Regions from separate parts of the Paenibacillus oryziterrae genome, predicted to be linked through region 1. Evidence: riboswitches for the same ligand, from Rfam matches in the RefSeq annotation. Region 1 holds a riboswitch; each other region holds the start of a gene.
The links. Region 1 has a riboswitch for cyclic di-AMP ahead of ACAN55_RS20275 (resuscitation-promoting factor). Riboswitches for the same ligand answer to the same signal wherever they lie in the genome.
Positions count from the first base shown of each region.

Region 2: linked by a shared signal. The riboswitch ahead of ACAN55_RS15495 (NfeD family membrane protein) and the one ahead of ACAN55_RS20275 (resuscitation-promoting factor) in region 1 are both predicted to bind cyclic di-AMP.
Region 3: linked by a shared signal. The riboswitch ahead of ACAN55_RS21090 (C40 family peptidase) and the one ahead of ACAN55_RS20275 (resuscitation-promoting factor) in region 1 are both predicted to bind cyclic di-AMP.
Region 4: linked by a shared signal. The riboswitch ahead of ACAN55_RS02870 (hypothetical protein) and the one ahead of ACAN55_RS20275 (resuscitation-promoting factor) in region 1 are both predicted to bind cyclic di-AMP.

Region 1 is NZ_JBGJZO010000025.1:44,485-52,393, forward strand. It holds gene veg (biofilm formation stimulator Veg) at 1-155, opposite strand, end outside; gene yabG (sporulation peptidase YabG) at 425-1,327, opposite strand; gene rsmA (16S rRNA (adenine(1518)-N(6)/adenine(1519)-N(6))-dimethyltransferase RsmA) at 1,399-2,283, opposite strand; gene rnmV (ribonuclease M5) at 2,280-2,831, opposite strand; gene ACAN55_RS20275 (resuscitation-promoting factor) at 3,006-4,154, opposite strand; cyclic di-AMP (ydaO/yuaA leader) riboswitch at 4,441-4,674, opposite strand; gene ACAN55_RS20280 (TatD family hydrolase) at 4,875-5,645, opposite strand; gene ACAN55_RS20285 (HD domain-containing protein) at 5,695-6,981, opposite strand; gene ACAN55_RS20290 (AbrB/MazE/SpoVT family DNA-binding domain-containing protein) at 7,413-7,667, shown strand; gene ACAN55_RS20295 (hypothetical protein) at 7,865-7,909, shown strand, end outside.
Region 2 is NZ_JBGJZO010000014.1:45,099-53,007, forward strand. It holds gene ACAN55_RS15470 (NAD(P)H-dependent oxidoreductase) at 67-597, shown strand; gene ACAN55_RS15475 (SDR family oxidoreductase) at 621-1,328, shown strand; partial or broken gene ACAN55_RS15480 (iron chelate uptake ABC transporter family permease subunit) at 1,393-1,545, shown strand; gene ACAN55_RS15485 (NusG domain II-containing protein) at 1,632-2,033, shown strand; gene ACAN55_RS15490 (GNAT family N-acetyltransferase) at 2,139-2,405, shown strand; cyclic di-AMP (ydaO/yuaA leader) riboswitch at 2,590-2,778, shown strand; gene ACAN55_RS15495 (NfeD family membrane protein) at 2,951-3,490, shown strand; gene ACAN55_RS15500 (flotillin family protein) at 3,512-4,933, shown strand; partial or broken gene ACAN55_RS15505 (cell wall hydrolase) at 5,099-5,434, opposite strand; gene ACAN55_RS15510 (peptidoglycan-binding domain-containing protein) at 5,464-5,796, shown strand; gene ACAN55_RS15515 (hypothetical protein) at 5,813-6,325, opposite strand; gene ACAN55_RS15520 (hypothetical protein) at 6,465-7,010, opposite strand; gene ACAN55_RS15525 (hypothetical protein) at 7,027-7,545, opposite strand; gene sleB (spore cortex-lytic enzyme) at 7,792-7,909, opposite strand, start outside.
Region 3 is NZ_JBGJZO010000028.1:15,185-23,093, forward strand. It holds gene motB (flagellar motor protein MotB) at 60-875, opposite strand; gene motA (flagellar motor stator protein MotA) at 859-1,659, opposite strand; gene ACAN55_RS21070 (hypothetical protein) at 1,867-2,160, shown strand; gene ACAN55_RS21075 (4a-hydroxytetrahydrobiopterin dehydratase) at 2,388-2,675, shown strand; gene ACAN55_RS21080 (c-type cytochrome) at 2,833-3,189, opposite strand; gene ACAN55_RS21085 (GNAT family N-acetyltransferase) at 3,317-3,802, opposite strand; gene ACAN55_RS21090 (C40 family peptidase) at 4,054-4,548, opposite strand; cyclic di-AMP (ydaO/yuaA leader) riboswitch at 4,555-4,699, opposite strand; gene ACAN55_RS21095 (C40 family peptidase) at 5,052-5,480, opposite strand; cyclic di-AMP (ydaO/yuaA leader) riboswitch at 5,537-5,674, opposite strand; gene ACAN55_RS21100 (hypothetical protein) at 5,898-6,728, opposite strand; gene ACAN55_RS21105 (M1 family metallopeptidase) at 6,740-7,909, opposite strand, start outside.
Region 4 is NZ_JBGJZO010000002.1:101,451-109,359, forward strand. It holds gene ACAN55_RS02845 (Ger(x)C family spore germination protein) at 1-699, opposite strand, end outside; gene ACAN55_RS02850 (GerAB/ArcD/ProY family transporter) at 696-1,754, opposite strand; gene ACAN55_RS02855 (spore germination protein) at 1,816-3,573, opposite strand; gene ACAN55_RS02860 (ThuA domain-containing protein) at 3,737-4,369, opposite strand; gene ACAN55_RS02865 (SDR family NAD(P)-dependent oxidoreductase) at 4,419-5,141, opposite strand; cyclic di-AMP (ydaO/yuaA leader) riboswitch at 5,402-5,565, shown strand; gene ACAN55_RS02870 (hypothetical protein) at 5,697-6,164, shown strand; gene ACAN55_RS02875 (hypothetical protein) at 6,251-6,439, opposite strand; gene ACAN55_RS02880 (hypothetical protein) at 6,699-7,909, shown strand, end outside.

The DNA of each region.
Region 1 (7,909 bases):
TCCAGTTTAACAATGAAAACAGAAGGGTACGTTTCTTCCAGGACTCCGGTGCGTTCGACGGTCTTACGGCGACCACCGTTTGCACGCAACGTAATCTTATGACCGACATGAGCTTCGAGACTGCGTTTAATTTCCAACAGCGAGTTATTAGCCATTGCCTGACGACCACCTCTTTCCTTGTCCATTATACCGCTTTTTTTATCAATTGTCAAATTAAATAAATAATTATAGAGTATGTAAAAAACGTTGTCAACGAAATTTTTTTGGATATTAGGTATAACAGTATTTTACACATTGTTAACAGAAGTATTCATTAAATATTGAATGAAGTTTATCGGTAAATAATAGCAAAAACACCTTCCGTATTCTGCATTTCGGGAGGTGTTTCTTTGGTACAACCCTTTGATCATTGGTACTCACGACTTCACATTACGGACGGTGTTACCTTAAGAGTAGACAAATTTTTGAGTCCTGGCATTCCGATTCGGAAGCTGCCCCGGGTTTCAATGCCACCCATCCCCTGATTGCCGCTAATGGTATGATTCAGCACATCCCCAAGGTTAACCGTCTCTCGAACCGAAGTGAACGAGGCTTTTGCCGCAACGTATACGGGATCAAGCGCATGAATCAGAACACGCCCCGGTGAACTGGCGAAATTGGCTCCAGCTCCTAATAGCGCTTCAAAATGGGACTGACAGGCTCCTGCTACAATCGTAAGGGCATCGAAATGACGTTCATACTCCCTGGCCACCCGGATCGCCGCTACGAAATTCTGAGAGTTCTTGTAGCTATTCAAACTAACCAGATCATAAGCATTCTGTTGCTTTAGTACACCGTCATGGCCCGTAATGACCACAATATCCGGGCGTACCCGAGGAAGCAATCTGTATAGGGTGTCAGCCATAGCCGATTCCCGGACATAATGCCCTTCGGCAGGAATCCGCAGCTGCTCGTACAGGCTAAGACTTTTATTCAGGTACGTAGGGTCTCCATCCAGATGAAGCACCTTCCCGGGCACTTCAAAATGAGACGCTTCTTGTGGTGCCTGCTGTGCCCAAGGGCTGGCGACAGCTCCTATACTTCGCTGACTTTGTTCCTGCCGGTCCTTCTGCAGCTGACTAAGTGACTCCATAGCTTTAATCTGTGCCCGTTGTCCCCGCTCTGTCGTGCCAGTAGGAGGCACTTGAATCAAGTCGTCCACCGGTGAATCCGCCAGCAGGCGAAATTCGGTTCCCTTGATGACAGCTCTATTCTGTACCATATGCTCCACGCGAAAAGTTATATCGCCGCCATAAGATTTACGAACGACCAGGTCTCCCAAATTCATCAGAACATCACCTCTACCCCATCGTATGGGCAAAGGTCATGGTTGGTTCATATTCCTTACTTGTTTTTAACCTAGACAATTCCCGCAGAGAGCAGCACTTCACTAAGACGAGCATATTCTTCCAGACTTAATGTCTCTGCACGCCGTGATGGTTCAATTGCGGCTTCTGCCAGCAGTGCCTCCAGACGCTCCCTGCCTTCTCCTGCAAAATACCGGGCTTTCAGGTTGTTCGCGATCGTTTTGCGCCGCTGAACAAAGGACGCTTGAACCACATCGAAGAAATGCTTCTCATCAGCGACCTGAACAGGAGGATGCTCCCTTACCTTCAGCCGGATTACAGCCGACTCTACATTCGGCTCAGGAATAAAGACCGTTCTCGGCACCTTGCAGACAAGCTCAGGCTCACTGTAGTATTGCACAGCTATACTCAGACTTCCATACTCCTTGCCGCCAGGTGAGGCCGCCATCCGCTGGGCAACCTCCTTCTGAATCATCACGACGATGTTCGCCAGAGGCAGCTTCTCTTCCAGCAATTTCATCAAAATAGGAGTGGTCACGTAATAGGGCAGGTTGGCCACTACACTGACTTTCTCCACTCCGGCGAAATCCTGGGCGAACAGCTCTTTAAGATCCACCTTGAGCACATCATCATTGCGCACCTTCACATGGGGGTACGGCGATAATACATCCCGCAGAATTGGAATCAGGCGGCGATCGATTTCAACGGCAGTTACAGCACCCGCTGCTTTTGCCAGACGTTCCGTCAAGGCACCAATTCCCGGTCCTATCTCCAGCGCTCCTGAATGTTCATCTAGCCCGGCTGCATCCACAATTTTATCCAAAATATTCTGATCGATGAGAAAGTTCTGGCCTAAGCTTTTTTTGAATGAAAAGTTGTAACGCTGGATAATTTCCTTGGTTCTTCTTGGTGAAGATATTTCCTCTCTGCCGTTCATGAAGTGGAGCCTCCTAATTCGATTTGTGCGAGAGCACTGGCAAACTCCTCCCGCGTGATGCCAAACATCGTCAGCCGCTTGTACAGCTGTTTGCCGTTACAATATCCAATCCCCAGCAGATTGCCGAGGGCCATTCTTCTTTCTGCGGCTTCCGGGTGCACCAGCATACCCGCTGCCATTAAATCCTCAATCCCAATCACCGGCTCTGCTTCATCGTATGCCGTGTGAACATGTGCCAAGGCATGGCGGATCGCTTCAGGCGAAGCGTTCTCCACTCCGATATCCCCTTTACGGGTAGCATCTTTCTCCGGAATAAACGCATGCTTGCATCCCGGCACTTTTGCAGCAACGATCTTGCGGATACGTTCCCCTGCATGGTCAGGGTCAGTCAGTATAATCACACCGCGCCGCTCCATCGCGAGGGCAATTTTAGCAATGATTCTGCTGTTCACCGCCGATCCTCCAGTCTCGATGGTATCGGCCTGTACAGCCCGTTTGACGGCCACAGTGTCACTTCTGCCTTCAACAACTATTATTTCCTTAATCATTGACAATCTTCCTTTCAGGTAAATACGGAAAACGCAAAAAGAAGAGGATCTGCCCCTCTTCTTTGGCTAAAGAATTGTATAAGTGCTGAGCGACAGCTCTGAAAGTTCATGGACTTTTCCATATTCTGCTCTCATCACTATAGCTTATTAAAAGCTGATTTGCAAAATAGAACATTAATTCAGTTCAGGCTTCACCGGACCAATGACATAGACGGTACGGGATTTACGTCCAAAATTACGTGCGTGACTGAGTGATTCATAGTAGACATCGATTTTATTGCCATTGATGGCGCCACCAGTGTCTTCAGCACGGCGGAAACCAAGTCCCTCGATATAAACCCACCATCCCATGGGAATTACATCAGGATCAACTGCAATCGTCCGGCCTTCCGTTACGCGTGTTCCGGAGGCGGTACGTGTTCCAATACCCGGTTCTTCCGAAGAATAGGCAGTCATCGAGACGTTTTTAATTATTTTCTTATACTCGAAGTCAACGCCTGCTTTGCTCGTGACGTTATTGCCGTTCTCTTTGGTTGTGACGGATTTGGTTTTTTGGGTGGTTTTTGCAACAACAACGGGCTTAGGAATCACTTTGGTACCAACGGCAATTACCTTATCTTTGGTAACTGTCTGTACTTCCTTACCTATCATTCGCATAGATACCAGCTCACCATCTTGGTAAGTCTTCTCAATGTGCTGGATCATTACGCCTGGTACGCCTGCTTGCGTTACTTTAACTGTTCCCTTGGCTAAGGTGGGGTCCGCGGTCTTGATAATACGGAACGGAAGGCTTTCGGTCCGCTCAACCATTTGCTTGTTGATTCGGATGACCTTGATTTCCATATTGGCGGCTATAGTGGTGTCTATCGAAGGGAAGATCTTGTCATAGCTCTGTAGTTCGATGCCGAGTTTATCGATGGCTTCTCCTATGGTGCCTTCAGTTGTGTACATGGTTTGTGTTGTTCCGTCCGCCGTTAAACTAAAGGGCCTGGCACGGGTGATGACAACACGGTCGCCGTCCTGTAGCGTATCACTGGGGCTTATGGATATTTCATCGTACGGCTGCACAATAATTTGTTCTTTCGCTAGCATCTCGCTTAGCAGCGATTCCCGGGTTTCGAACTTCTGCACTTGTCCGTCTATGACTAAACTGATTTGTTTGCTGCTTTGACCGTGTACGTACAGCAGAATTAACAGCGCGACAGCGATTGAAATCACGCCTGCAAGTGAAAGTACGCGCAAATTCACTTGTTCCCACCGTATTGCGTAAGACCTGCTGGATGATTGTGAATCATGGGTTGCCTCTGGTTGGAATACGCCCATTTTCTCCATCCTCCTTACATAGTCCCGTCGTCTACATGCTTAACAAAGCTGACTGTATCTGTTCTGACGAAAACTAGTTTGAGATTGTCACAGGACACGCCTTACTTCAGATTGCGTCTCCTGCTCATGGATCGCCTGCCCGGCATAGCTTCTCCCACTCCTGTCGTATAACAGTATGTCGGAGGTGACCGCTTTATTCAAAACAAAAAAAAGCCTGAAAAAGAGTACTGTGAGGACTCTTTCGTGGCTTTCCGAGCTTCAAAAAAACACGGCTCATGCACGAGGTTTCCTCTCTTACTTGCGCTTACGGGGTTAGCTGTCGGGTTCGGACGAAAGAGAGACGCCCTATCTCAGGTCACCCGCTCACGGCGGTTGCCCTCAAATTCACCCCAAAGACCACGTGAAGAAATCGAATAATGTTTGCGGCACTTCTCAATGTGTACTCTATGTACGTGATAGGATGCGGCTAACCATTATTGGTTCCCCCGTTCTCCATACGGAGACTCAGCGAGACGATTCATGAATCAATGGCCGTTTACAAATATCAACAGCTCATTGCACTGAAAAGATAATATCCTGTTTTGATGCAGGTTGTAAAGTTCACTTCAAGCACGTTTACGTAAAAAAATGATTAAAATATTGTAATAATCGGCCGTTTATGTGTTAAAAAAGTTTAATATATCGTCTATACTCTTTTTTTCACCTGTTTTACTCCCGTTTTCACACAATCCCAAATCGTTCCAGTGCGTTCGCATACGTAATTTGAGCCATTTCCTCCCAGCTTATCCCTTTTATTTCCCCTGCTGCCTGGGCTACCAGCTTCACATTAGCACTCTCATTACGCTTGCCGCGAAATGGGTGTGGTGTCAAATATGGGGAATCCGTTTCAATCAAAATCCGGTCTAAAGGTGTCTGTGCAAGTACCTCTTTGGGCACTCTGGCATTCTTGAACGTGATCGGTCCCCCGAAGGACAAATGAAAACCTAAATCGAGACACATTTTAGCCGTTTCCCAGCTTCCAGAGAAAGAATGCATCACTCCGCCGATTTCATTTGCCTTCTCTTCACGCAGTATCTTCACGATATCTTCATGGGCATCACGATTATGAATCGAAATGGGCATACCCAGCTCGCGGGCAAGACCGATTTGCTGACGGAACACGCGCTGTTGAACATCCTTTGGCGACTTGTCCCAATGATAATCCAGTCCGATTTCACCGATGGCGACCACCTTTTCATGACTGCAGAGGGAAGCAATCCAGTCGAGGTCCCCTGGCAGCATATCGATAGCGTCGACTGGATGCCAACCGACGGCTGCATAAATATAATCATAGGTTTCGGCAAGTTTCATCGTAGTTGGAATCGTTTCGCGGTTAAAACCGATGTTGATCATTTTGCTGACTCCGGCTTCGACGGCATGTGCAATTACAGCTTCACGATCTTCGTCAAATTCCGGAGCATCCAGGTGTGTATGTGTGTCAAAAAGAAGCATTTTCGTTCCCCTTCCAAGCTTTATTTATAAGGTTATAGAGTTAGTTTTTTCATGCTTTAGCAAATATCTGGGCGATGGATAAAGGCAGTTGATCACGTACTTTTTCCAACTGGTCTGCAGGGAAATAGAGGTGATATCGGCCCCGGTGAATCCCGCTGATGGAACGGACAATATCCGATACCTCAGAGATTTCCCGCAGACGGTCCTCGCGGTCCAGAAGCAGGATTTGCTTCTTGTCGAACCCTTCACCCGGACGGAACACATCATAGGGCAAATCTGTTGGAAAATCAACCTCCAGAGCATACTCGGGATGAAGGCCGACACCGGAAAAACTTCGGCGGATTTCATCAATTGTCTCCAAATCTAAGCTCTCCATTTCTACATATTTATACAGTTTTCGATGTATAAATCGATTGCATAGATCGCTTAACAACTCATCTTCTTCCATTGTCCATTGCATAAACGCGGTTTGTACCAATGCTTCATCCAGCTGTAAATATTGCTCAACAGTTACCTCTCCGCCAAATAAATCACTCAAAGGCTCAATCATAAAACGGAAAGGAAATTGACCCTGGAACAGCTCTTTCGCCCTGCGGAAAATTTGGCGCAAAATAATCTCGGAGCTTCGCGTCACCGGATGGAAATAAACCTGCCAATACATCTGGTATCTAGACATCAAATAATCTTCAATCGCATGCATCCCCGATTCTTTAACAACCACTCTTCCGTTATAAGGGCGCAGCACGCGCAGGATTCGATCAATGTCGATCGTTCCATAATTAACCCCAGTGTAATAAGCATCCCTAAGAAGGTAATCCATGCGATCTGCATCCAGCGGACTGGATACCAAATTGACAACAATAGCATGTTCATACGTTTTGGAAATAACCGAGGCCACTTTTTGCGGGAAATCTTCCTCCACTTCACGCAAAATCTCTGTGATTTCAGTATCCTCCAGAATAATCCGGCAGGTCCAGTCCTCGTGATTCATTTCGAAAGCTTCTTCAATAGAATGAGAGAAGGGTCCATGACCCAGATCATGAAGTAATGCGGCACACAGGGTGAGTAGTCCCTCTTCAGGCATCCAATCTCCGTATCCGCTTCTTTCGAATTGGGAGATGATTCGGCGCGTAATTTCATAAACACCCAATGAATGGGAGAACCTGCTGTGCTCCGCGCCATGAAACGTAAGGTAGGAGGTTCCAAGCTGCCTGATCCGGCGCAGACGTTGAAACTCTTTAGTGTTGATCAATCGCCATATGGTCGTATCTTGAACATGTATGTAATTATGAACGGGGTCTTTAAACACCTTTTCTTCCGTAAGTGGCTGCTTCATAAGATCAACTCCTTTTTATATTTTGATAAGAAGAAACGGCTGCAGCGTCCTTAATGGGACGGTACCATTACTCGTAAAAATACAAGGATAAAGTTTATCATGTAGAGACTATACCTTCTTGTATTTCGAAAAAAACAATATATCTTTGCATTTTAGCGTCAAATGTCTTTTGTTGTCGAATGATGACGAATTAAGGATTTCCAAATTATTTCCCTAAATTATACCATTTAATTTGAACAATTTGCGTATTTATCAATAATTTCTTTACTAAATTGATTAAAAAACTTTAATTTAAGGAAAAATAGGTTGACTGTTTTGGGAATGGTTGGTATTATAAATATCATAAAACAGAGAACAATGTCGAATAATGACACTTTACTATTTTTGATTATACTAATCATTTTGATGTTTTTGAGAGGAGCAACATTTGTATGATGAAATCAACAGGTATTGTAAGAAAAGTGGACGAACTGGGACGGGTTGTTATTCCAATTGAATTGCGTCGCACCCTAAGTATTGGTGAAAAAGATGCGCTCGAAATTTACGTAGACGGTGAGCGGATCATGCTTAAAAAATACGAGCCTGCCTGCATTTTCTGTGGAAATGCTGAGAATGTTACTTATTTCAAAGGTAAAATTGTTTGTCATGAATGTATTTCCGCAATCCCTACCCCTGTGACAAATTAAGGCGGATAGTATATAATAAAACTTATCTAATTGTTAATTCTAACCTTTTAATATCTCCTTGACCCTCCGCGAATTGCGGGGGGTATTTTTTAACCTTTTTTCACCCTCCCAAACTTTTTCACCCTCCCAAACCCTCCCTCTAGGGAGGGCCCCAAGGGCTCCCGCCCTCTGGACACCCGGAATTTTCGTCTGTTACCTTGAGTGCGCGCAGAAGAGCGGGGGTGGCGGTGGAGCGGTTCCTC
Region 2 (7,909 bases), on a different contig from region 1:
AACGATCGTTCTCGATACAAGGGAGTGAAATGGAAGGGCGATAACTAATGTGAGGAGAGATCGTTAATGAAAACCTTGATCATTATAGGGCATCCCGAATTGAACCGTTCACGGATCAACAAAGCCTGGGCGGAAATGCTGAAGCAACAAAAGGATATCACCGTACATGTGCTTAGCGGAGCCTATCCGGACAAGAACATCAATATCGCCAAGGAGCAGGCGCTGCTGGACGGGCATGACCGGATTATTTTTCAATATCCTCTGTACTGGTACAGTACGCCACCGCTCCTCAAGCAATGGTTCGACGAGGTGCTGGAATATGGCTGGGCTTTTGGACCTGGCGGAGAGCATTTAAAGGGCAAAGAAATCGGTATCGCCCTTTCAACCGCAGGTACGGCGGCTTCTTATCAGCCTGGCGGTTATAACTTGTTCACCATCCAGGATATCACTAAACCCATTGAGGCGCTTGCCAATCATGTCAGCGCGCTGTATCTACCGCCTTTTACGCTTCACAATGCCAACCAAGTAACAGATGAAGAGATAGCTGCAAGTGGGGCCGCTTATCTGGAACATTTCGAGACGGTTACAGTCATTTAAACCAAAACCAGGAGGAATTTAAGATGAACAACAAAGTAGCATTAGTAACAGGAGCAAGCAAAGGGATCGGATTTGAAGTCGCCAAACAGTTAGGGCAGCAAGGAATTACGGTATTAGTGTCGGCACGAACGAAGGCTGACGCTGAAGAAGCTGCCGGCCATCTGAAAGTCCAAGGCATAGAAGCCATTGGTGTAGAGCTGGAAGTGACGAATAGCGCGCACATTGCCGCGCTCACTAAGTGGATCGAGGATCAGTACGGCCGGTTAGATATTTTGGTCAACAACGCAGGGATCTGGGCGGAGCCATCTCAAGCCGAAGGTGCCTTTGAAACCACTTTTGAGGTCAATACATTCGCCCCTTATCACATTACCGAAGCGCTGCTTCCCCTGCTTCTGAAAAGTAATGCGGGTAGAATCGTCAATCAGAGCAGCGCTTTGGGGTCGATCCAGTTTCTGTTGACCAATGAGTTGGCACAGCGGCTCGCTACTCCTGCCTATGCCGCGTCCAAGGCGGCTCTCAATATGCTGACTGTGTATTGGGCTAAGAAATACGAGGGAACCCAATTGAAGATCAATACCGTGCACCCAGGTTTGGTGAAGACCCGCATGGGGGGAGATAAAGCTGAATTATCGCCTGAAGAAGGTGCGAAGACGGCAGTTCGTTATGCCACTCTGGCTGCGGACGGACCAACAGGCGGTTTCTTTTATATGGATAATACGCTTCCGTGGTAAGTTAACTCCCCAAAGGAGTAGACAATCATTAACATAAGAGTCCTGGTGATCAAGAAACCCTTGGTCCATCAGGACTTTTTTTATGTTACGCATTGCCGATACCATCGGAAGAACCATAGTGGCACCGTATGGAATTCCGTCTGGCCTCATTATTATGCTGATGGGTGTGCCATATTACCTTTTCCTTATGTATCGCTCTCTGGTTAGTAAGGTGTAAACATCGGATACTATCCGTTCTCTATACTTTCTCCATACTTTTGTGGTAGGGTTGACTTATAACTATTCAGCGAGAGGGTTAACACTTTGTTTAAAATAAAATTCGGAGATTTCATTATCATTGGGGTTGTACTGCTTGTCGCAGGCGTTATCTATGGGGTGGAGTGGCTGGATACTCGCAACGATACGTATGTTCAAGGACAGCTGGCTGCTCAAATCACGGTGGATGGCAGACCGTACAAGACCGTGAATTTGACCAAGAAAGAGCAAGTAATCGACATCCAGACCAAATACGGGCATAATACGCTAAAGGTATTTGATTACGGGATTCAAATGGTCTCTGCGGATTGTCCGAGGAAAATATCGATGCAGATGGGTTTCAAAACGAAGCCGCATCAGCAGATTATATGTATCCCCAACCGGGTGCTGGTTGAGGTGATTAACCCTGAAGGCTCTCAGGGCGAGGATGAACTCGACGCTGTTATTTAGGATCATAGAGATGAGAACATAGGCTGACTTTCGGGGGCGATCCTGAGGTCAGCTTTTTTTTTATATAAAAATATTCCCTTTGGGCTCCTTCTGGACCATTTATCATTGATTACCGAGTTTGGGTTCTGGACGATATTGGATATGGATGTAGCATTTATCTATGACATCATGGTTTACGAGAATCACCGCAGAGCGGGGTATGGCAAGAAAATGATTCAATATATGGGGGGATTAATTCAAAAAGAGGGATTGAACAAAATGGTTCTGAATGTATTTTCGAATAACGTCGCGGCAAATGCTTTGTATGAAAGCATGGGTTTCACAGTGATTGCAGAAGAAAGCGGACAGAAAGCAATGATTAAATACTTGTAAGCTCCTATGTGGAGAAAAACGCAGCAAATCAAAGCAAATAATCGACCGGTTAAGAACGGAGCCAAAGAATGCGCCTTCATTCCTGCAGGATCGGCATTCTTTAGCTTCTTTTGCCATTGGATATGTTTTACATTGAATGGCCGCAGGCGTATGATTCAAATCAGCAACCGAATGTTATATAACTGTTCTCAAATTGCTGAATTCCGACAGTGGGAACGGGGGAACCAAACGTGAATGATAGCGTCGAAGACTGGATGCTGGAAATCACACTGGGGTGAATCTTTGCGCGGGCCGACAAACCGTCCCGACAAGGTAGGGCAATCTCGCTGCCCGAATCCGTCAGCTAACCCCGTAAGCGTTGAAGAGAGAGGATGAGCCGCCATGATCGATTAGCCGACCACGGAGAGCCCTGCCGCTTCTGTGGTCTTTTTGCTGTGGACATTTGAATGAAAGACTGTGCACACTGCAAAGAAAACGTCATTTAACAATGGGCAAATGTTAGTTTTGGGAGTCTAAAATATTAGTTTATAGCGGGAGGGCTTCTTATTGTTACAGCGTTTATTGTCTGCTTCTGGGTAGGCTTGTTGCTGCTCCTGACCAGCGGTGTTCACGGGCACGGGTTTGGGCATATCCATATGGGAGGAAGCGCGGGAGACGCGGGAGGGACGACTTTTGTACCTATTCTTCCCTTGATGGTTTTTGTTATGGCTTGGGGCGGCGCCGGTTATGTGCTGACCCGGTTCAGTGAATGGAACGGACTTTGGGTTCTGCTGATTTGTACCTTCATCGCTATTGTACTGGGCTGCCTGATGTATTATGTGCTGGCCAAGGTGATGCCCCGGTATGATGATAGTATGAAAGAATTGGATTATGATCCGGCTGGGCAGCTTGGGTATATCAGTATCCCGGCAGCAGATGGAGCAGTCGGAGAAATGAAGTACGTGCTACAAGGCACGATGCGCTCCATTGGGGTACGGGCGGAAACCGGCCAGCGGCTCTCCAAGGGAGACAGAGTTATTATTTTGAAGGTAGATAAGGGAATTGCAGCCGTAACCCTCTTCGAGCGGGAAACGGAATATGAGTGAAACAAGGGAGAGTCGAACTGAATGGTCATTATTTATTTAACCGGGGCGATTGTTGCTGTTATCCTGCTTGCGTTATTTACGATTGTGAATGCCTACAAAAAAGTTCCGCCCAATCAGGCGATGATTGTGTATGGTCTCGGCGGGAAAAGAGTGGTGCAGGGGGGCGGGACTTTCGTCATTCCCGGCTTTCAGAACAACAAGACCATCTCCATGATGCTCATGAGCTTCGATGTCATTCCCGCTCAGGCCATGTTCTCTAAGCAAGGTATTAAGCTGAACCTGGAAGCTGTGGCACAGATCAAGATAAAAAGTGAACCAACGGCCATTCTTACCGCCAGTGAGCAGTTTATCGACCGGCCTGAAGAAGACCGCGAAACGATTATTCTGCATTCCGTGGAAGGGCATTTGCGCGGTTTGATCGGACAGTTGACGGTGGAATCCATTCTGAAGACGCCCGACGAGATCAACAGTAAAATGCGGGAGACGTGCTCGGAAGACCTCGATAAAATGGGACTTGAGGTCGTCAGCTTCACCATTAAGAAAATTACGGACGACAAAGGATACATCGATAACATGGGTGTTCCAGAAATTGAGCGTATCCGCCGTGATGCCAGCATAGCCAAAGCGGAGGCGGAGCGCGACATTCAAATCAAGCAGGCTGAGGCAGAGAAGGAATCCTCGATAGCCAAAGCTAATTCTCACCAGGCTACCATTGAAGCGGAAACCGCTGCCCGGGCGAAGGAGTCGCTGTTTGAGAAGGAGCTGAACATCAAGCAGGCGGACTTTAAGCTGGAGACGGAAGTGAAGAAGGCGCAGGCGGATCTGGCATACGAGCTGCAACAGAACAAAATCAAGCAGTCGCTGGTCACCGAGCAGGTCAAAATTACGCAGATGGAGGCGGAGGCGAACCGGACCGTCCGCGAGATTGAAGTAGAGCTCAGACAGAAGGAGCTGGAAGCAACGGTTATCAAACCGGCGCAGGCGGAGAATCAGGCGACGATTATGAGAGCGGAAGCAGCCAAACAACGGCAAATCCTTGAAGCGGAGGCTGAGGCCGCCACAACCACTAAACGCGGACTGGCGACAGCAGAAGCGGAGCTTGCAAAAGGAAAGGCCAACGCGGAGATTGTTCAATTGGCAGGGGCGGCGGAAGCAGGCGCGCTTGAGAAGAAAGCGGAAGCTTACAAACAGTTCACGCAAGCTGCGCTTACAGTTGAATTTCTGAAGATTCTACCTGAACTGGCTGAGAAAATCGCTTCTCCACTGGCTAATGTAGATAAAATCACGGTGATCTCCCAGGACGGCGCATCGGCCGGGGTGAACAAAATTACCGGTGATATTGCCAAGATGATGACTCAAATACCGGAATTAACCCAAACCCTTACCGGAATGAATGTGTCAGAAGCGATCAGCGGGCTGTTTGGCAAAAATAAAGAACTGTAAGTCATGCAACTTGCGGCGGTACCTGGAGCCTGCTTCGGAACATTTTGGCAACTTACCGCTGCGTTACACACAAAAAGACAGCACCGGGCATTATGGGTTCAGTCCCATGAATCTCGGTGCTGTCTTTTGATTTCAGATTAATGCCGATAAGTCACCGTATGGTCCTTAGTCGGTGAAAATATGATTGCCTATGGAAAGATTCTGTGGACGTGACCAGATCCACTTGCTGGTAGCAGTGCTCGGATTAAAATAGTAGAGCGAATTATGCGTCGGGTCCCATCCGCGAACGGCATCGAGAGCCGCGAGATCAGCGGTACGGTTCGGAACAAGCCAATACTGGCCATCCGCTATAGCTGTAAAAGCGCCGGGCTGAAAGACGACATCCCGGATATTGTCCGGAAAAAGGCTCGATTGGATCCGGTTCATTACCACCGCGCCGACAGCTACCTGCCTCGAATAGGGTTCGCCCCGGGCTTCACTGTATATAACCTTGGCAATCATAATTGCTAACATAAAGGAGGGGGAATAAAGTGAAATCTCTCACCCTAATGCTATTGTTACTCATCGTTGCAAGCTTTGCCCTAAGTCCGTCAGCAAGTGCTTCATCTGTGTTCGAACCGGGGAGAATCTCACGGGACTTATGGTATCTTCAGCACCGGCTCAAAACTTTAGATTTCTTCACTCAGCCATTAGATGGACAGCATGGTACACAGACCAAGACAGCCGTATTTAAGTTGCAAAAGGAATACGGAATTCCAGTCGATGGACTTCCAGGAAAAACCACCTGGAACGCACTAAAGAAATATTCTCTGAACATCTACGAATTGGATATGGGGGCGGGCGGAAAGGACAACACTTACTAATTAGAAGGAAGAACGATTATCGATTAGTTATTGCTTCATAAAACAAATCAAAATGTTTGTCTTCACTGTATCTTTCGGTGATCTTAGCTTCATAGGTATAGGAGTTTCCATTGGTTTTGGTGAAAATAATGACTCGATTATTTACCGTTTTATACTGCATTTCCATGCCGTTTATCACTTTTTCATTTATATTATCTGTGATTATATCCATTTTACTTTGAGTAATCTTGAAAATATCCGTTCCTTTATAAGGTCCATATAATATTCTAATGTCACTACTGTTGTTCTTAGCTTTATTAAGTTCTCCTTTTTTATCTGTAAATAAATAAATAAAGGATTCACGATCCTGTACTAACGGATCGGACAAGATATCAATCTCTTTAACTTCAAAGCCTTTTACGTTAGGAATAACTCCACCACTATTTTCGATTTCTTTAGTTGCTTGTTTTAATCCGTTTTCTTTAGATGTGCAACCAGCAAGGCTTAGTATCACTACGAATATAAAAATTAACATTAAGAATTTCCTCATGTTTTCCTCCTTTTTGTTAATTTAATGTTTTACGAATAACATTAAACATAAATTAAGATATGATTTATTTATAATTGAAATACACTTATTTTTGTTCGGAATGTATCAGGCCCGAATAGAATGAGCCTGATACGAAAAATTATTTTACTGACTCAATAAACTCAATAATTTTTTCGTTAGAAGTATTTTTAGCAATTATGAAATGACTTAATCCACCCTTAAACCAACTATATGCAATATAACCTTGTTCGGGAATACTCTTAAATTGACCATGTACACCATTTATAAGGATATCTTTAGCATCTTCATCCATGATTACAATTTCCATTTTCTTTGTTGTGTAATCTATCCAACTTGTGTTGTCCGTTGTATTTCTGTAACGGATAGTTACTTCTTTGAATTTTTCAACATCAACTTTAGCTCTAACATTTTCATTAAGTATCGTTGTTGGTTCGTTATATATAATACTTTCTTGATAAAAATTTGTTGGAAGCTTTGATGGAAGCTGTAATTCAGTATTTCCAAAAACCTCTTTTGCCTCGTTAGCATTCAATACTTTAGCAGAACTAGTAACTGAATGACCCGATACAAACTTCTCTCCATTATTGGAAGGAGAAGCTAATGTTGTACCTATTATCCCTGTAAGGGCAAGAATTGAGATAAGAGTAATTAAATATCTTTTCAAAAAAAACATCTCCTTCTTAACGATTTGTGTAAGCAATTCTATCATATCTAACATTAGATTGACTTCCATCTATACCATAAGAATCAGCATAAACCGTCATCTCACTGTAGAGACTGCCCATGTTAGCTGTATAGTTTGTAGGAACACTTTTAGTAGTTGTTATACTTTGGGCATACCAGTCTAAATATCGTTTATCTCTAAGATCGACGATTTTATATACTCCAAACTGCGCACCAGATGGACTGCTTGTTCCCGATGATGTTCTAACTTGAGAAAAGTAAACAGTTGTTGGCGTATTACTATTTCCTTGTACAGATTCACTCCTCCAGTACCTATAAGTTAATCCACTATAATTAGATCCACTATTGATAACTTCATAGGTTGATGGAAAACTGTCGGGATAAAAAATACCTTGTAAATCAGCAAAAGCGTTACTACTATACATCACCACTGAAATCAGGAATGCAGTTACTAATGCACATGAATAAGATATTAAGTTCTTAAATCGAAATTCTTTTTTGATAAAATTCAGCATATATTGCCCTCCTAATATTAAATATTTCAAATTACTTGCCTTCATCCTCTTTTTTCAATATTTACCTTAAAATATAAATATTACTATATATTGAATGAAATAAGTGTCGAATGGTGGAATAGATAGTTGCCAAATCTTCGCCAAATTACGACATTATTCTCTGAAATCTGAAAGCAGAAAAAAAGCTGACTTTCGGATATGCTCCGGTTGCCAGCTTGTTGTTTATTAAGAGAGTTATAGCCGTTGTTAGTCGGTGAAAATATGATTCCCAATGCTAAGATTCTGCGGGCGGGACCAGATCCACTTGCTGGTTGCGGTACTCGGATTAAAATAGTAGAGCGAATTATGCGTCGGGTCCCATCCC
Region 3 (7,909 bases), on a different contig from region 1:
AAGAGCTGTCCAGGGGGTCTATAGACACCCCTGGACAGCTCTTTATTTATGCTTGTTGTTTATTTGGAGGAAGCAGCAACGGCAGTGCCATCTGTGGCTTCTTGATATTTGCGAAGAATCGATACTTCAACCCGTCTATTCTTAGCTCGTCCAACAGGAGTGCCGTTATCCGCAATTGGGTGATATTCCCCGTAGCCGATAGGACTGAACTTCTCCGGATTAAGTTTGGGATTAAGCAGCAGTATCTTCATGAACTGCAGTGCCCGGTCAACACTGAGATCCCAGTTGGAGGAATAGCTGCTGTTTGAGATTGGAATATTATCGGTATGCCCTTGTACGAGTACCTCGTAGTCAGGGAATTGCTGCAGCATAGTCGATATGGACTTAGCTAATTGACGGGAATCATCCTTGACCGTTGCCATACCTGAAGAAAAGAGGGCATTATCGCTGATCGTAATCATCAATTGAGATTGATTTAGCTTCGTACTCAGCAGATCGGTGAGTCCGTTGTTCTTGATGTATTGATCGAACTGCTTCTTTAGTTTCTCCAGATCTTCTTGCTCCTGCTTACGGAGCTTCGCAATTTCCGCCTGGCCATTGTTCTCGGCGACCACACTATCCATCTTATCATGTTTTCCTTGATCCAAATTGCTGTCTCTTGGCGTTGCGGAGCTCTCATCCAATATGCCGGTTCCACCATTCAGCGCTGAGCTGAATGCCTGACTCATTTCTTCAAACTTCTTGGCATCCGTTGCGCTCATGGCGTAGAGTACCAGGAAGAGGGCGACCAGCAATGTCATCAAGTCAGAATAAGGAAGCAGCCAGGACTCGTCGGCGTGTTCCTCATGCTCTTCATGTCTAGTCTTTTTGCTCACCGGAACCGCCCTCCTTCTCGTTCATCTTGGCCCGTTCGGAAGGGGTCAGGAATACGGAAAGTTTCTGGTTAATGGCTATCGTGGATACCCCGGATTGAATGGACAGCAGTCCTTCAACCATCATCAGGCGGACTTCAATTTCACGTTTGGATAACCGCTTCAGCTTGTTCGCCATCGGATGCCATAATACATAACCGGTAAAAATACCAAGCAGGGTGGCGATGAACGCTGCGCCGATCGCATGTGCCAGCTTCTCCATCTCACTCATATCTGCCAGAGCCGCGATCAACCCGATAACAGCACCCAATACCCCGAGAGTTGGTGCATACATACCAGCTTGTGTAAAGATAAGCGCTCCCGCTTTATGGCGCTCTTCAGTCGCATGAATATCTTCCATTAGTACATCGCTCACAAATTCCTGATCATTTCCGTCGATAATCATCCGCATACCATTACGGAGGAATGCATCTTCAATCTCATCCACCTTGGATTCCAAAGCCAGCAGACCTTCACGCCGGGTAACGGATGCCCATTCCATAAACATGCTGATCAGTTCGGTCTTTTTAATCATTTTCGGAGCAATAAACATAATTTTGATTAACTTAGGGAATTTCATCATTTCTTGAAACGGAAAAGCCATGAAGAGTGATGCAGCCGTACCCACGATAATAATGACGTAAGCTGCCGGTGTCAGTAGGGAATGAATAGGAGCTCCTTTGAGCACCATCCCCACACCAACCGCAATTACGCTGAGAATTAAACCAATAATTGTTGAAATTTCCATTTATGCACCTCGTCCATGAGTTTTAAGAAGTGATCCGGCGATGCCGCTTTATCATCCTTGAACGGCGGCGGGACACCTGCCCGGTAACAACTAATGTATATTCTTATTTATTTATCGACAGGATTCCCTTTTTTGTGAAGTCATTTTTTCGGCTATAATGAATAAGTAAGTTATTTATCCATTAGTGAAGAAAACGGAGTGATAGTCGTGGGTGTAAAGCATGGTAGAGATTATGCAGATATTTTGCGTGAATTGACGGAAGCGGTGGGCCGCATTTCCGACGGGTATTTATTTTTTGAAATGGAGCCGGAGGAGTGGCTTGAGCTGCCCCTGGACTCTAAGCTTGAGGTATGGGAGGCGCTTGCAGAAGACTTATTCTTTGCACTGGGTGAGGAGCCTGTGATCCAGGTGGGAAGCGGTGCGGTCATTTATGACAAGGAGTCACACCGGATCAACGTTCTGGCAGGGGAAGAAGATTTAGCCTCTGTAGCTTTAGTGTAAGGCAGATTGTGCTTTTCTGGTAATTTGCCCGCAGTCTGCGGGACATGGTAAAATCGACTTAACCTAAGGTCATGATTGCCGGGAATTATGAATACATTTAACTGAAAATGCCATGATTCCGGCGCATCCCTTGGACTAAGAAGCTAAGGGATGTTTTGTTTAAAATACAGGCAAGTCATAGGAAGCAGGAAGCTCGCTGCGGCCTTTTACAAGGGAGGAGACAACAAGTGGTATTAACCGAACAAGAACTGCGTGAGCAGGTAGGCAAGCTGGAAGGCTGGAAGCTGGAGGAGGATACCATTGTTCGTAAATACATGTTTAATGAATTTATGAAGGGAATCGCTTTTGTGGACGAAGTAGCAGCCATCTCCGAGGCATTCAATCATCATCCTGCCATAGCTATTGACTATAAGAATGTAACTCTGCGCCTTACAACGGCCAGTGAGAAGGGCATCACCGCACTGGATATCCGGGAAGCCCATGAATTTAACGAAGCCTTTGACAAGGTGAGATGATAGCTGTAAATGTTGTATGCGCATAACACCATGGGATATCTGATCATAAAAAATACGCCTGTGCGGAAGGAGCCTAAGCTTTCGTCCGTACAGGCGTATTTAGGTTTGGATATACAATAAATAAAGGCCGATCTAGCGGGACTTGACGAAAAAGGGTTTACTTTTTCTCCGATAGCCACATGGCGACGTTGGCGATTTCTTCCGGCGCAAGCTTTTCTTTAAAGGAAGGCATTTGGCCCCGGCCTTTGGTAACTATGCTGTAGATCTGCTCGGCATCATGCGAACTGCCTTCATTCTGAAGACTCGGACCGACGCCTCCCTGGAGCTGATCACCATGGCAGGTGATGCAATTTAACTTTACAGTGGCTTCTGCTTGTGTTGCGTCCAGTTGAACTACCGGCATGGTGGGGTTATTCTGCTCCGCAACCTGTTCTTTGCCTGGAAGAGTGAACATTAGTACTACCGCAAAGGCGCAGGCGGCGAAAAACAAACCGCTCATGATCCATTTTTGCATCCCCATTCGTCCCTTCTATGTAAGCTGCTTCCTCCATTATAACGGAAGGTGAAGTGGTATCATAGCATTTGTGGCAAAAAAACGAACAGATATTGTGAAAAAGTTCAAATTCCATTTCGTCAAAGTGTTATTTATCATAGACCATGCAGTAGAAGGGCTTCATTCCGGTCGGAGTTCTGCGCTCATAGGTATCAGTAATCGTAAATCCGCTTTTGCGGTAAGTCCGGATAGCTCTCTGGTTCCAGGTCAGTACCTCAAGATCAATCTCGTACTTCGGATAACGGATGCGTGCTCCGATGACGATTGCATCCATAAATGATTTGCCCAGGCCGTGACCGCATAACTCAGGCTCCATGCCTATTCCCAAACGAATGACCCCTTCCATAGGGAAGTACTGGGCGAAGCCGCAGAGCTCGTTCTGCTCATTCACTACAGAGACATATTGTTCTTCGCGGATTGTAGGATCGCCAAATTCAACACCGAGTGCTTGCATCTGATCCCAAGGCAGCCAGTCATAAATGTTATAGGGGGGCTTATAAACCCACTTGCTTATAGCTTCGGCGTGATTGATTTCCATGGGTACGACACGAAAGGTTACCGGGGAACTGATCATAAGGTCAGAGACCTCCTTTAATGGTAACTATCTATACTTAATTATATACAAAAAGGTCTGGAATCGACTCAAAAACTTTATAGGAGAACAAAACCAGATAAATACCTAAAATATTTTAAGGAAATACGTTTTAACGGTAGATATGGAGTTTGGTAAATGGTGAGAGGGGTAAAAAATAGGTAAGGACAAAATAAATAAGCCCCCTCCCAGGTTTCGGCAAAAACCGTGGAAGAAGGCTTATTTGAAATTAATTATTGCACATCATCGTTGTCTTCGGAATCAGTAGCGACTTTAGCATATGCGGTCTTGCTCATGATTCGTTTGGCGCCAACGTAGCGGTTGACGTAGTAGCTGTCGCTCAGTGAACTGATGGTTACACCACGCGAGGATGAAGCATGTGCGAATTTACCGTCGCCGACATAAATGCCGACATGGGATACGCCTCTACCGGATGTATTGAAGAAGAGCAAATCTCCTTCTTTAAGCTCACTCCGGGATACTGCGGTGCCCATTTGGTATTGGGAGCCTGATTGATGCGGCAGATCAATACCAATCTTGTCAAATACGTACATGGTAAAGCCGGAGCAATCAAATCCGTTTGTGGTTACGCCGCCGGAAACGTATTTAGTTCCGATAGCTTTATCAATTACGGAATCCATCTTGGAATCGGCGAAAGCGCTTCCTGCTCCAATTGCGGTAAGAAGTACTGAGAAACTGAGTACAGCTGCAGCCAACTTCTTCTTCAAAATACGTAAACCCCTTCCAGATGCCTACGAGGTTAGCTTAAGGGTTCGGTTGAAGGTCCCCTATGACCCCTCTGCGAATAGGAGGTCAATTCACCCAAAGTGGTTCCCCCGTTTTCCTTGTTTGATTAAGGAAACTCGGCACTTACTGTTAAATCAAGATTTCCAAGAAACATGACAAAACGTTCGTAAAGGACAAGACAATAATTACAAAAATGTTACTATAAACTCACTGCGATTATTGTAACAAACAGAGCAGCAATTGGCAATCACTTATAACATAGTATTGCGAAATTTATGAGTGATTTAAGAGAAAAAGATACCTAAAAACCCTGGATTGTCGCAAAATTGTTGCAATTTATTAATTTTTACATCGGCAGGATGTTTCAAATTTGTTGGAAGCGTGTAAAAGGTAGAATAAGGAAACAAAAAATCCGGAAAATGATTACGGCAATAATCAGTTCCCGGAGGTCAAAAAAGCTCAAATATTAGGTTGCTGTCTAGGTTCAATCATAAGCTACGGACTTATAAGCGGTTGTGCTCATGACTCGTTTAGCGCCAATGTAGCGATTGGCCCAGTATGCCTGACTCAGTGAGCTAATGGTTACACCACGTGAAGAAGAGGATTGGGCGAACTTTCCGTTTCCGACATAAATGCCGACATGGGATACACCATTACCCAATGTGTTAAAGAATAAGAGATCTCCGGAACGCAGATTGCTGCGGGACACGGTGGTCCCTACTTTGAATTGGGCTTTTGAGGTTCTAGGCAGGGTAAGACCTAATCTTTGGAAGACATATTTAGTAAATCCCGAACAGTCAAATCCGGTGGTGCTCATGCCTCCGGTTTTATAGGTCGTTCCGAGGGTTTTGGAAATAACGGTATCCATCTTGGAATCAGCAAATGCGCTGCCGGACCCCAAAGTGAATGCCATCACAATCCCTAAAGCAAGAGTGGTGCATTTCTTTGTAAACTTATGACTTTTCAAAGAAGTATTCCTCCTAATGCCTGCGAGGTTAGCTTAAGGGTTCGGTGGAAGACTCCCTATGATCACTCCGAAACGAGATCAATTCACCCAAAATATGGTTCCCCCACTTCCTGGTGCAAGGAATTTGGCGTTTTGTGCACCGCGTACAACATGATCGTGACAACAACAGTAGAGATTCAATTCGATTTGAACGAAAAGGTTACGAATTTACTGAAAAGATTACAAAATTGTTACCATCGTTACAGGCATCATTGTAACAAAGGATTTACAGTTTTGCAAATGGTTTAACAGATTGTTAAGAAAAAGAGTCTCTGCTCTTATTGTGAGCAAGGACTCTTTAAATATGTGCAATGGGGATGCTGTTTATTTAAGGGAATTTTTGCTATCCCATAGATGATATTGTGCCGACAGCCCCCACATTTTGAAGAAGGTGGATGGCAGTGGGGAGAGTTGCCGGATCAGAATTGCAGGGAGCCCGGGACAGAATACGCTGGTTATGCTACATAGTAGAAGTACCAGAAATCCGCCTGCTCCTAGAAGCAGGGAGATTCCAGAGGCTGGAATGATATGGCGCAGACACAGCAGCAGAGAGGAGAACATTCCTGTTCGTCCGGTGTAGCCAAACTGCATATAAAGCAGGCATAAGCGGATAAAATAAATATAAACGAGCCATGCGGCGGTATAAGGGACTGCCTGTAATAGAAGCTTGTGGTCAAGGTAGGAAGAGAGTAGCAGTTTGTACAGAATGGGAGCCAGCCAATATAGAGGTATTAGGGCAAGAATCCATTCGATTAGACTAAAGATCATTATAGGCAGACCGAACAGCTTCATTCCAGGGAAAAAGAAGAGTCCGCGCTCACCCTTGCTCTCCTGGTGCAGTTCGTGGATCAGTCCTGCCCGGATAAAGGGAGATATAAGCAGTCTTAGAACGGTGATACCAAGCAGCAGCCAAAGCCATTTCTGGACGCCAGGGTCTCCAGCTAGACTGTATTGGCCTTCGATGAAGAATTGCAGTCTGCCTATTCCGCTGCCGCCGGCTTGTTCATTCGGGTATCTCAGTAGAACTGGTACTATGGCATCCCTAATAAAACCATACAGGAAATACCCCCAGAGCAACCGGTATATGAAGAGCAGTATCAGGATGTATATTTGCTCTTTCATGCTCTTAAAGCCGCGGCTTATTGATATTCTCATGGTCATTCACCTCACCAGGACAGAGTTGCAAGCACGGTTTCGACCAGCTTAGTAACACTCAGCGTCCAGCGGGACACCGTATCAGGTTTAAGCTCGGCCAATCTAAAATTGTTAAGATGCTTATTTTCAAGGAGGACAGCGTGCTGAGGGTCAATCTCCGCCGAGAGAAGAGGAGAACTGTAGAGCAGTTTTAATGTGGTTTCAGTGCCTTGCCCGTCCCAAACCTCCTGAGTCGTATGGCCGTCGGTAAAGGTGAATTTAACCGTAACGCCAGGATAGTGAGCCCCCTTGTTCACCAGTTTTACTTTCGATTCATAAAGGGATGGTGATTGAGGTACATCACTTTTTTGGCGGACGGAGTAAATATCCTCTACGGAGAAGTCAGGAGTGCCGCCGCCATATACATAAAGATCAAAATATTCCTTCCAGGACTTCCCGGTGACCTTCTCAACGACCTTCTGGAAATCGCCGGTGGACGGATGACGGAAACGGTATTTACGGGCATAGGAAGACAGAATGCTGTCCATGGCCTTAGTACCGATTCTCCGTTCGATATCTTTAAGCACGAGCTTGCCGCGTATGTATACGTTCTGAGTGTATGAGCTTGTTCCGTGATATCTCCAGGTCTCCTGATTCAGCGGCTCCGGCTGCTGTACGAGACTTGCCTGTAGCGGCAGATTAGCCGTAATTCCGTATTCCTTTTCCATTAGTCTGTCTTCTGCGTATGATGTGAAGCTCTCGTCCAGCCAAGCCTCCTCGAATTCATTGCTCGCAACCATTCCATAGAAATATTGATGTCCGATCTCATGAATCACCGTCCGTTCCAGAGAAGTATCCGGTGTAGTGCTGCTGGCTCCAAAGGCCGTAATCAAAGTCGGATATTCCATACCTCCCGCCCCATTTCCGTTTGTTGGAGGTACGACGATGGATAAAGTGGAGTAGGGATAAGATCCATACCACTTACTAAAATAGGTGAGTGCTGCTTTGGCGGCCTGGAAATAACGCTCCTGTAAATCCTTGTGCAACGGGTCCAGATAGAGCTTGATTCGTACACCTGGAACCCCTGGTACGGAAAAAGCCTGCTCTGCTACCACGAAGTCGGGGGAAGCGGCCCATGCGAAATCATGCACATCGTCAGCATAGAACTGATATGTTTTGACACTTTTGCTGATTTTCGGGCT
Region 4 (7,909 bases), on a different contig from region 1:
CAATTTGCCTGTCTCCCCTTTAATCACGCCCGCCCCCGAGAATCTCGGTTCCTTATTATCGGCAACCACATTTTGCAGCAAAAAACTGGTCTTGCCATGGAGAGGTCCGATAGCCTTAGCTATGGATACAGGCTCCCAAATCTTTGAGCTCCGGTGCCGGTTATGAAAAATATCCTTCATCATAAGGGCGGGAATTTGTCCCGGCAGCGCCTTCTTCATCACGTCGCTTGCCCTTCCTTCGCTGACCATCAGCAGAACACTGGGCCGGATATTGTTATCCCTCTGAAAGAAGTCGATTAGCTCTGAAATCTGAGTGGAACGCGCCAGCTCCTCTCCTATCAGAATAACCTTTAGATGAACACCGATGGGAGTGAGATTGGAACGCTGTGAAAGCAACCGGTGGATTTCAAAGGTTGAATCGCCGGACTGAATCATGTTATAGAACTTACGGGATTGAGAGTTCACCTTTTGGGAACCGCTGCCTCCTTGCGGAAGGACAAACTGGTAGGCGCAGGACAGCTTCTGCCTTTTCTTCACCTGCTCGCCTTCCTGACCGCTTGCATCATCTTCGTCCCCCACGGCGGCATCCAGCGCAATGCCCACCTCCATGTTTAAATCCTCAATGGGCTTGCTGCTCCAGCACCCCGTCAGCAGGATACACTGGGCAAGCAATACCAGCCAGACAACTCGGCGTTTCATGTCCCGGCCCTCCTAAAGCAGGCGATAATGAGAAGAGGCAGCGGCAGAAGACCGAAGAGCAATATTGCCCAATTGCCCAGACCTGACCCCAATGCAAATAAACCATTAAGATCTGGAGGAAGCTCAGAAACGATATAGACGATCGGCAGCAAGACAAAGAAGCAGTGCGCTAATTTTTTATTCAGGAGTTGCGATATCCCCAAAGAGGCACCATAAAAGGCAATGCAAAATGTACAAAAGATCTGCATGATCCAAATCGCCAGCATCATCGACTCAAAACGCTCGAACATAAAATATCTCACTTCAAAACTGCGGATCAGATCTATATATGGCCATGTCCTAGTAACCACACCATCGATGGAAAATGCGCCAATCGTCATAACGACAGCTATGATATAGAATAACATGACAATACTTGTACCAATAGTAATTACCTTCACCGCCTTCTTCGGCTTATCCATAAAGGCAACCAGAAATATCATGGCATCCCCTGCCGTATATGTCAGGGCGGTTGGTTTAATGGCTTTCCACACCGGACTTAGCCCTTCTCCAAGCACAGGCCGCAGATTATCAAGTTCGAATACCTCCAGGCTCAGCAGACCGCCTCCGAGAAAAATTGTCCATGTAATCGGAACGATGAGCCTGCACATCCCCGCTATGGCATTGATCCCTCCCATACATAAATAAAGCGCCACCCACAAGAATATAGAAGCTATCGCCCAATGCGGTGTTCCATCCAGCAGAAAGTAAGAGGTTACCTCCTGTACAGAACGTATTTCAAAACCGGCAATGCACAGAAAGTATCCGGCAATCAATACGCCAATTACGAACCCAAGCGGTTTGCCAACAATCCTGCGGATGTATTGATAAAGCGTCTGACCTGGAAACCGCTGGCTGAGCTTCACAATGATAATGCCTGCCAGCATGGATATCACACCGCCCAGGATTACGGATATCCATACATCCGGTGTCTTGGAAACTTCAACAGTCGTCCGGGGAAGTGTAAGGACTCCTGCCGCAAGCACATAATTTACCATCATTATGGTTGCCTGCATCGTCGTAATCCGGTCCTTCACCTTTGAGCCCAATTCTCCTAACCTCCTTCCGTTTGCGTGGTCACCCTTTCCTGATCGGGTCTTTCGGTTTTAACAATGTCGGCCGGCCTTTCAGGAGCTGATAAGGCATTCGGATGATGAAATCCTTCCAATCGCTCATCCGGTACGGCACAGACAGGCTCAGATAAGGCACACCGAAGCTCTTTAGTTTCAGCAAATGGCTGCTTAGCAGAAGAAAGAAGAGCACAACTCCGTATAGTCCGAATACCCCAGCGAAGAACATCGCAATAAACCGCAGCATGCGGAGCGTGATCCCGGCACTGTAGGAAGGGATCGCGAAGGAAGAAATCGCCGTAACCGCAACGACGATGACCAGAATCGGGCTGACAATTCCCGCTTCAACCGCAGCCTGACCGATAATTAGGCCACCAACAATCCCCATCGCGGGACCAATCGGTTTCGGAAGGCGCAAGCCCGACTCCCGCAGTATTTCTATCGCTACCTCCAGAATCAGCGCCTCTACCAGCGATGGAAAGGGCACGCCCTGGCGGCTTCCGACAATCGAGAATGCCAGCTTGGTAGGAATCATCCCGGGATGAAAAGAAAGGAATGAAATATACAGGGCAGGTGCAAACAGTGCAATGATCGCTGCCATAAAACGAAGTATGCGAATCAGCGAACCGACAAGCCAGCGGTCATAATAATCCTCCGGAGATTGCAGCAACATCCCGAAGGTAACCGGTACAATCAGCGCAAAGGGACTGCCGTCGAGGAGCAGAGCCACACGCCCTTCCAGCAGCGCTGCCATCACTCGATCAGGACGTTCAGTATTCTGAACCTGCTGGAAGAAGCTGAGATAGTTATCTTCGATCAGTTGCTCCAGATATCCCGACTCCAGAACATCGTCTATATCCACCGTCCGGATTCTGCGTTTGATCTCTTCCACAAGCTCTTCGCTGGCAATGTCCCTGATATAGGTCATCACCAGTTCCTTCTGAACCCTTCTGCCGACAGTAAAAGAGATCATAGCAAGCTCCGTTTGCTGTCCCAGCCTTCTAAGCATTGCTGTATTGTCACTTAATGTCTCGTTGAATCCGATTCGTGGCCCGCGCAGAAGCGCTTCGGATACCGGCTCCTCCACCCCTCTTGTTTTCCCCTTGGATGTTCCCAGCACGATTGCCTCAGGCACTCCCTCCACCAGCAAGACAACAGAGCCGAATAATACCTTTTGCAGCGACATCCGAGGATCTCCTGTGCATTCTATTTCTGCGGACAGAACGATTTGATGGGCAATAATGTCCTTTAATTCTTCCCCCTCAGGCACATGCTCAAAGCTGTCGAAAGGACGTACCGCGTTCATTAAAGGCCTAATCACATTTTGGTCTATTCCCATCTTGTCTGTAAGTCCGTCGACAAACATCAGCACAGCTCTAAGATTCAGGCTTCCGATCCGCAGTTCCCTCATGTTGACATCGGACATATCCGCACTAAGCTCTTTAAATAGTAGTAGATTGTTCTCAAAGTCTCCGGTATACACGAGCGGGCTGTTACTCTGATCTGAGGCAGAACTTGTCTCCTTACTGCTGCCGGACTTCTGCGAGGAAGCATGGATAGGTTGCCCCTGTGCACCAGCGTTGTCTCCACGCGGAACCCCTCCCCCTATTGCCCCTTCAGCCCTGCTTCCCCTTCCGCTTGTCTGTCCCTCTTTGGTCCGGATCCAGGCGGTTAACAGCGTTATTGAAAAAGGTACGCAGAAGATCACGAAAGCCGTAAGCAGCTCGCTCCAGCTGGGAATGAATTCTTTGAACATGTTCCACAAAATTAACGCCCCCTCTTCTCCGTAACCCTATTTTGACCGAAGCTGGATAATTCATGCACTGGCACCAGTATTCCTTCATACAAAAAAATAGAACAACCAGAAGTTTCTGGCTGTCCTATTCATGCGAAAGAGTCAGATCCGCCCTATTTCTTACTCTGGATCACTACAGCAATCCGGCTGCCCACAGCCCGCCTCTATGGATCATCCGGCGGAACGGTTCTGCTGAGAACGAAGGCAAGTGATGACCCGGCATCAGATAAACTACACGCCCCAATCCAAACTCATGGCACCATGCGGCTTGCCTCATTTCCCCTTCATGCGGGTATTCCGCAAGGACCGTTGTTTGGAACCGCGGCTGACTCTCAAAATAATACGGCTCCTCATCGATGACAAAATCCTCTACCCCCTGCATGATCGGATGCTCCGGCTCCTTGATGGAAATGGACAGGGCCGTATATTCCGGATGATGGGTGAAATATGCTCCGAGCAGCGTTCCCAGCTCCTGATTCCGCTGCATCGAGATACCGTTATGTATAACCAGCAGTCCGCCGCCAGCTGCTACATACGAGAGTAATCCTGCTACCTGCTCCTGTGTAAGGAGATGATCCGTAAAATCGGTGTAGGATATAACAAGCTTATTTTCAGCGAGCGAATCGTCTTTCAGCCTATTCAAATCCTCTGAGCAGGTTAGCTCCAGATCGCCATTAAAAATAGTCTCCAGTTCACGATCCACTCCGGCAAAATGGTGATACTTAACCTCCGAGTAGGTCCCCAGGGCAAGCGCCTTTAATTTCATGGGTTTCAACACCTTTCCAGCATTTATATGACTCTAGCGCAGTATATTCCTACCAAGGCCAAGCATTTCCGTCGATATCGATATAAGCAGGCTCTTCTCCGGCGTACTTCCGGTAATCCTGCACAAGGGCCATGATTTTGTTCGCCGATTCTTCAGGCGGTGTGTGTGCTTCTTCATTTTTTTGGCCGCTCATATAGGTCTGCATCCACCCCGGATGGAATACCATAACCTGACCGCCAAGCTCCTTAAGATGGTTATGCAGCAGGGAGGATTGCATATTAAGAGCCGCCTTAGACATACAGTACCCATACATATTGGTCCGTTTATTACGGGAGATACTGCCAGCTTCCGAAGAAATATTGACGATCAGCTTACTGTCTCCCTGCAGCAAAAGCCCCATCAGCGCATTGCTCACCCGAAGTGAACCCAGCGTATTCACATTGTAAATCTCAGCCATAGCCTCATCGTCCATGTCAACGAGCATGGTGGCATCGTCAACCTTTTTGATAATTCCGGCATTATTAATAATTATGTCTACATGCCGGGTCGCGGCGGCAATCATCCGCGCAGCCTGCCTAACACTATCCTTGCTGCCGATATCCAGCGGAACCAGCGTCAACTGCCCGGGGTACTCCTCTTGAAGTCTTTGCAAAAATTCAGCATCCGGCATGTACTGTCCGGCAAATACGGCGTATTTGTTCTCCAGCAGCCACTGCACAAGATACAGGCCGAGGCCTCTATCGGCACCGGTAACACAAGCGACTTTGTTCATATCCATGGAACACTCCTTAACCCTGCGAAATGAAATGTATGCGTTTACTTACATCTCCCTCACCTTAGCATGGGTCATTTGTTTTTTCAACGCTTATTCAAAACACGAGAGAAAACGCTAACATTACGCAAAAATTAACGAGCGTACTCTCCCTTATACCGGCCGCCGCCTGAATTGGTGTTCCTGCGTCTGAAAGTCATTCTTTCCGCTTTTTACAAAAAAGGGTATTCAGGAGTATTATTCGTATGAAGATTAACACAGCAGCACACACGCTGAATTCCCGCCTAGCGGGAAACGGGGGAACCATCCGGCCACCGGCCGACTGGGGTGAATCCGAAAGAGACTTCCATCGTCTCTAAGTAGGTAGGGCGACTCTCACCGCCCGAATCCGACAGCTAACCTCGTAAGCGTAAGGAGAGAGACCCTTGATCCGCCCGGCGATTGGTGTCAGGTTGTATTTCAGCCTGAACATGAACAAAACCGCTGGCAGAGGCCTCCTCTGTCCAGCGGTTTTTGTGCTGTCTGTATATCATATCAAGATATCCGGAAAGGATCGTGAATTTCATGCAAGACCCTCTGCCTGCCATCTGTCCTGTTTCGAGCAAATTTCAGGATTACGTGAGCCAGCTCTCGAGCAGGATCTACAGCCTAAGCACTCTGCTACTTGAACATACGGCCCAAGCGGAGCATATAACCATCGCAACCTTCAAAGAACTTTACGAGTTGAACAGCCGTAAGCCTATAACCGATCAGACTGTATTTTTTACTGCTGCATTCCAAAGTTGTATCCGCCTGTGTGCCGAACAGAAATCCCATCTTATATCCGGCTCCTCCCGGGAAGGAAAGCTTCAAGAGGATCAGGCAATAAAAGCACTATGGTACGGTCTCCGGCTACCTATGCCAGAAATCAGTCTGATCCTTGAGATAAGTGTTCCCGAGCTGAAGTCACGGCTAAGAGGGCTGCGGGAGCAGATGGCCGGACTGAAAGATTCCTCCAAGCCTGCCTGCATGAACACAGCATAATCCCATCTACGTCACCTCAATATGAGCAGTTCGGACGGGGCTCCTCCTTAACGGTATGAGCCTCCTTCATTACATTGCCAGGCGGTTTAGCGTTTGCCTGAGCTGCTCTTCATGAACTTCCAGACCGCTATGCAGCAACCGGTAAGCCCAGCGCCGAGCATGATGGTCTGTACAGCGCCGAGGACAACTGATTTCTCCGAATGAACCAGCGTGCTGAGCAGAATCAGCAGAAAAGATACGGCAAGCAGCGCAGGTGTCTGATATTTCTTGTTCATTAATGTATAAATCCCTTCTAAACATCGTTTAGGACTATTGTATCTCAACTAGAGCGTTATGCCAAAAAATTTAAAGTAATATCAAAACGATATTTATCTCCTCATTTCACACTCTATCTTTTACCATTCTCCAGATCCCACAAACAAATAAGTAATTATTTTTACATCATATACAAAAATATCCACTTCATGTATTATTGTAGCATTGGTAGTGGCCACTTCCATAAATATCATAAAACGGAAGGGAAGTTTCTATTAAATGCTGAAAAAACTCCTGAAACTAGCAACAATTACGGCTTTAACTGCAGCAATATTTCCAACGGGTGCTTTTGCAGATACCAACAAAGATTTATTCTCCTTTACTGGCGAGACTTATCTAAATATGCCAGCAACTGAATACGGAGGGCCTACAACGAAATCCCAGCTTCATGTTTCAGACTTCAAGCTTAACAACCACAAAATTTCTATTACCGGATCAGTTACATATAACGGTAAAGAACTTCCGTTAACACTGGAAGGCAGATTAACAAATACCCGAATAAAAAAGGATAATCGCTCTGTCGTAATTATTGATACTGTTTCAGGAGAATTTGATGTTCTTCATGTAGCGATTGATGCGAACGTGGAGGAAGGCATTACTTTCACCAAAGGCTTGGAAGGGCGTTCAATAATATCCATTTATCTGCAACATAAGAACACTCGTGAAATCTCATTCTTTGATATTGATGCAAGTGAACTTGGTGAGAATAATAAGAATGTGCTCCTTGATGAAGTAAAGCACTTCGAGGCGCAAACCAAATTAAAAAGTGACATCCTTAAGCCTGAAAAACGTCAATTTTTTAGTGCGAATGATAAAACCGGCGCCGAAAAGGAACAACTTGATGCAAATGCGGTTAACTCCTCCGACTACTGGTTCAGAAACGTGTTCGCTCCTATTTCCAGTGATATGAAGAGCCTAGCCACTACAAGTTCCCTTTCGTATTATCAAGTAGTCGGTTATAAAGACACCGATTACTATTATGTAAACGAATACACTGGTAATCAGCCGGGAATGTACATCGATGAAGTTCTTCAGTGGGACTACTACATTAATCATCCTGCTCCAACCGAATTTTATGGCACGCTTAAAATCGTTAGTGAATACACCGATTCAAATTATGATGCTTATGACGACCCTACATGGGCTCCTTTAACATTAGGAAAATCAGATAATCCAATTTTCCTAACTTTCTCCTTTAACGGGTCCGGAACATCCTCCAACCCTTGGGGTGACACGGTAGGTGTAGTTCAGCTTACAGCAAGCGCAACATCCGATGTGTTGGGCTCACCGAAAGGTCTGATTAAACAATTAGTAAGAAAAAAACCGAACTGGGTCAACGTGCTTTGGGAATTACCCGATCTACTTCTTAATAGTAGCGGCGGTACGCTAAATGGTAACGAAATTACGATCAGCCCATCGAGCGGTGATTC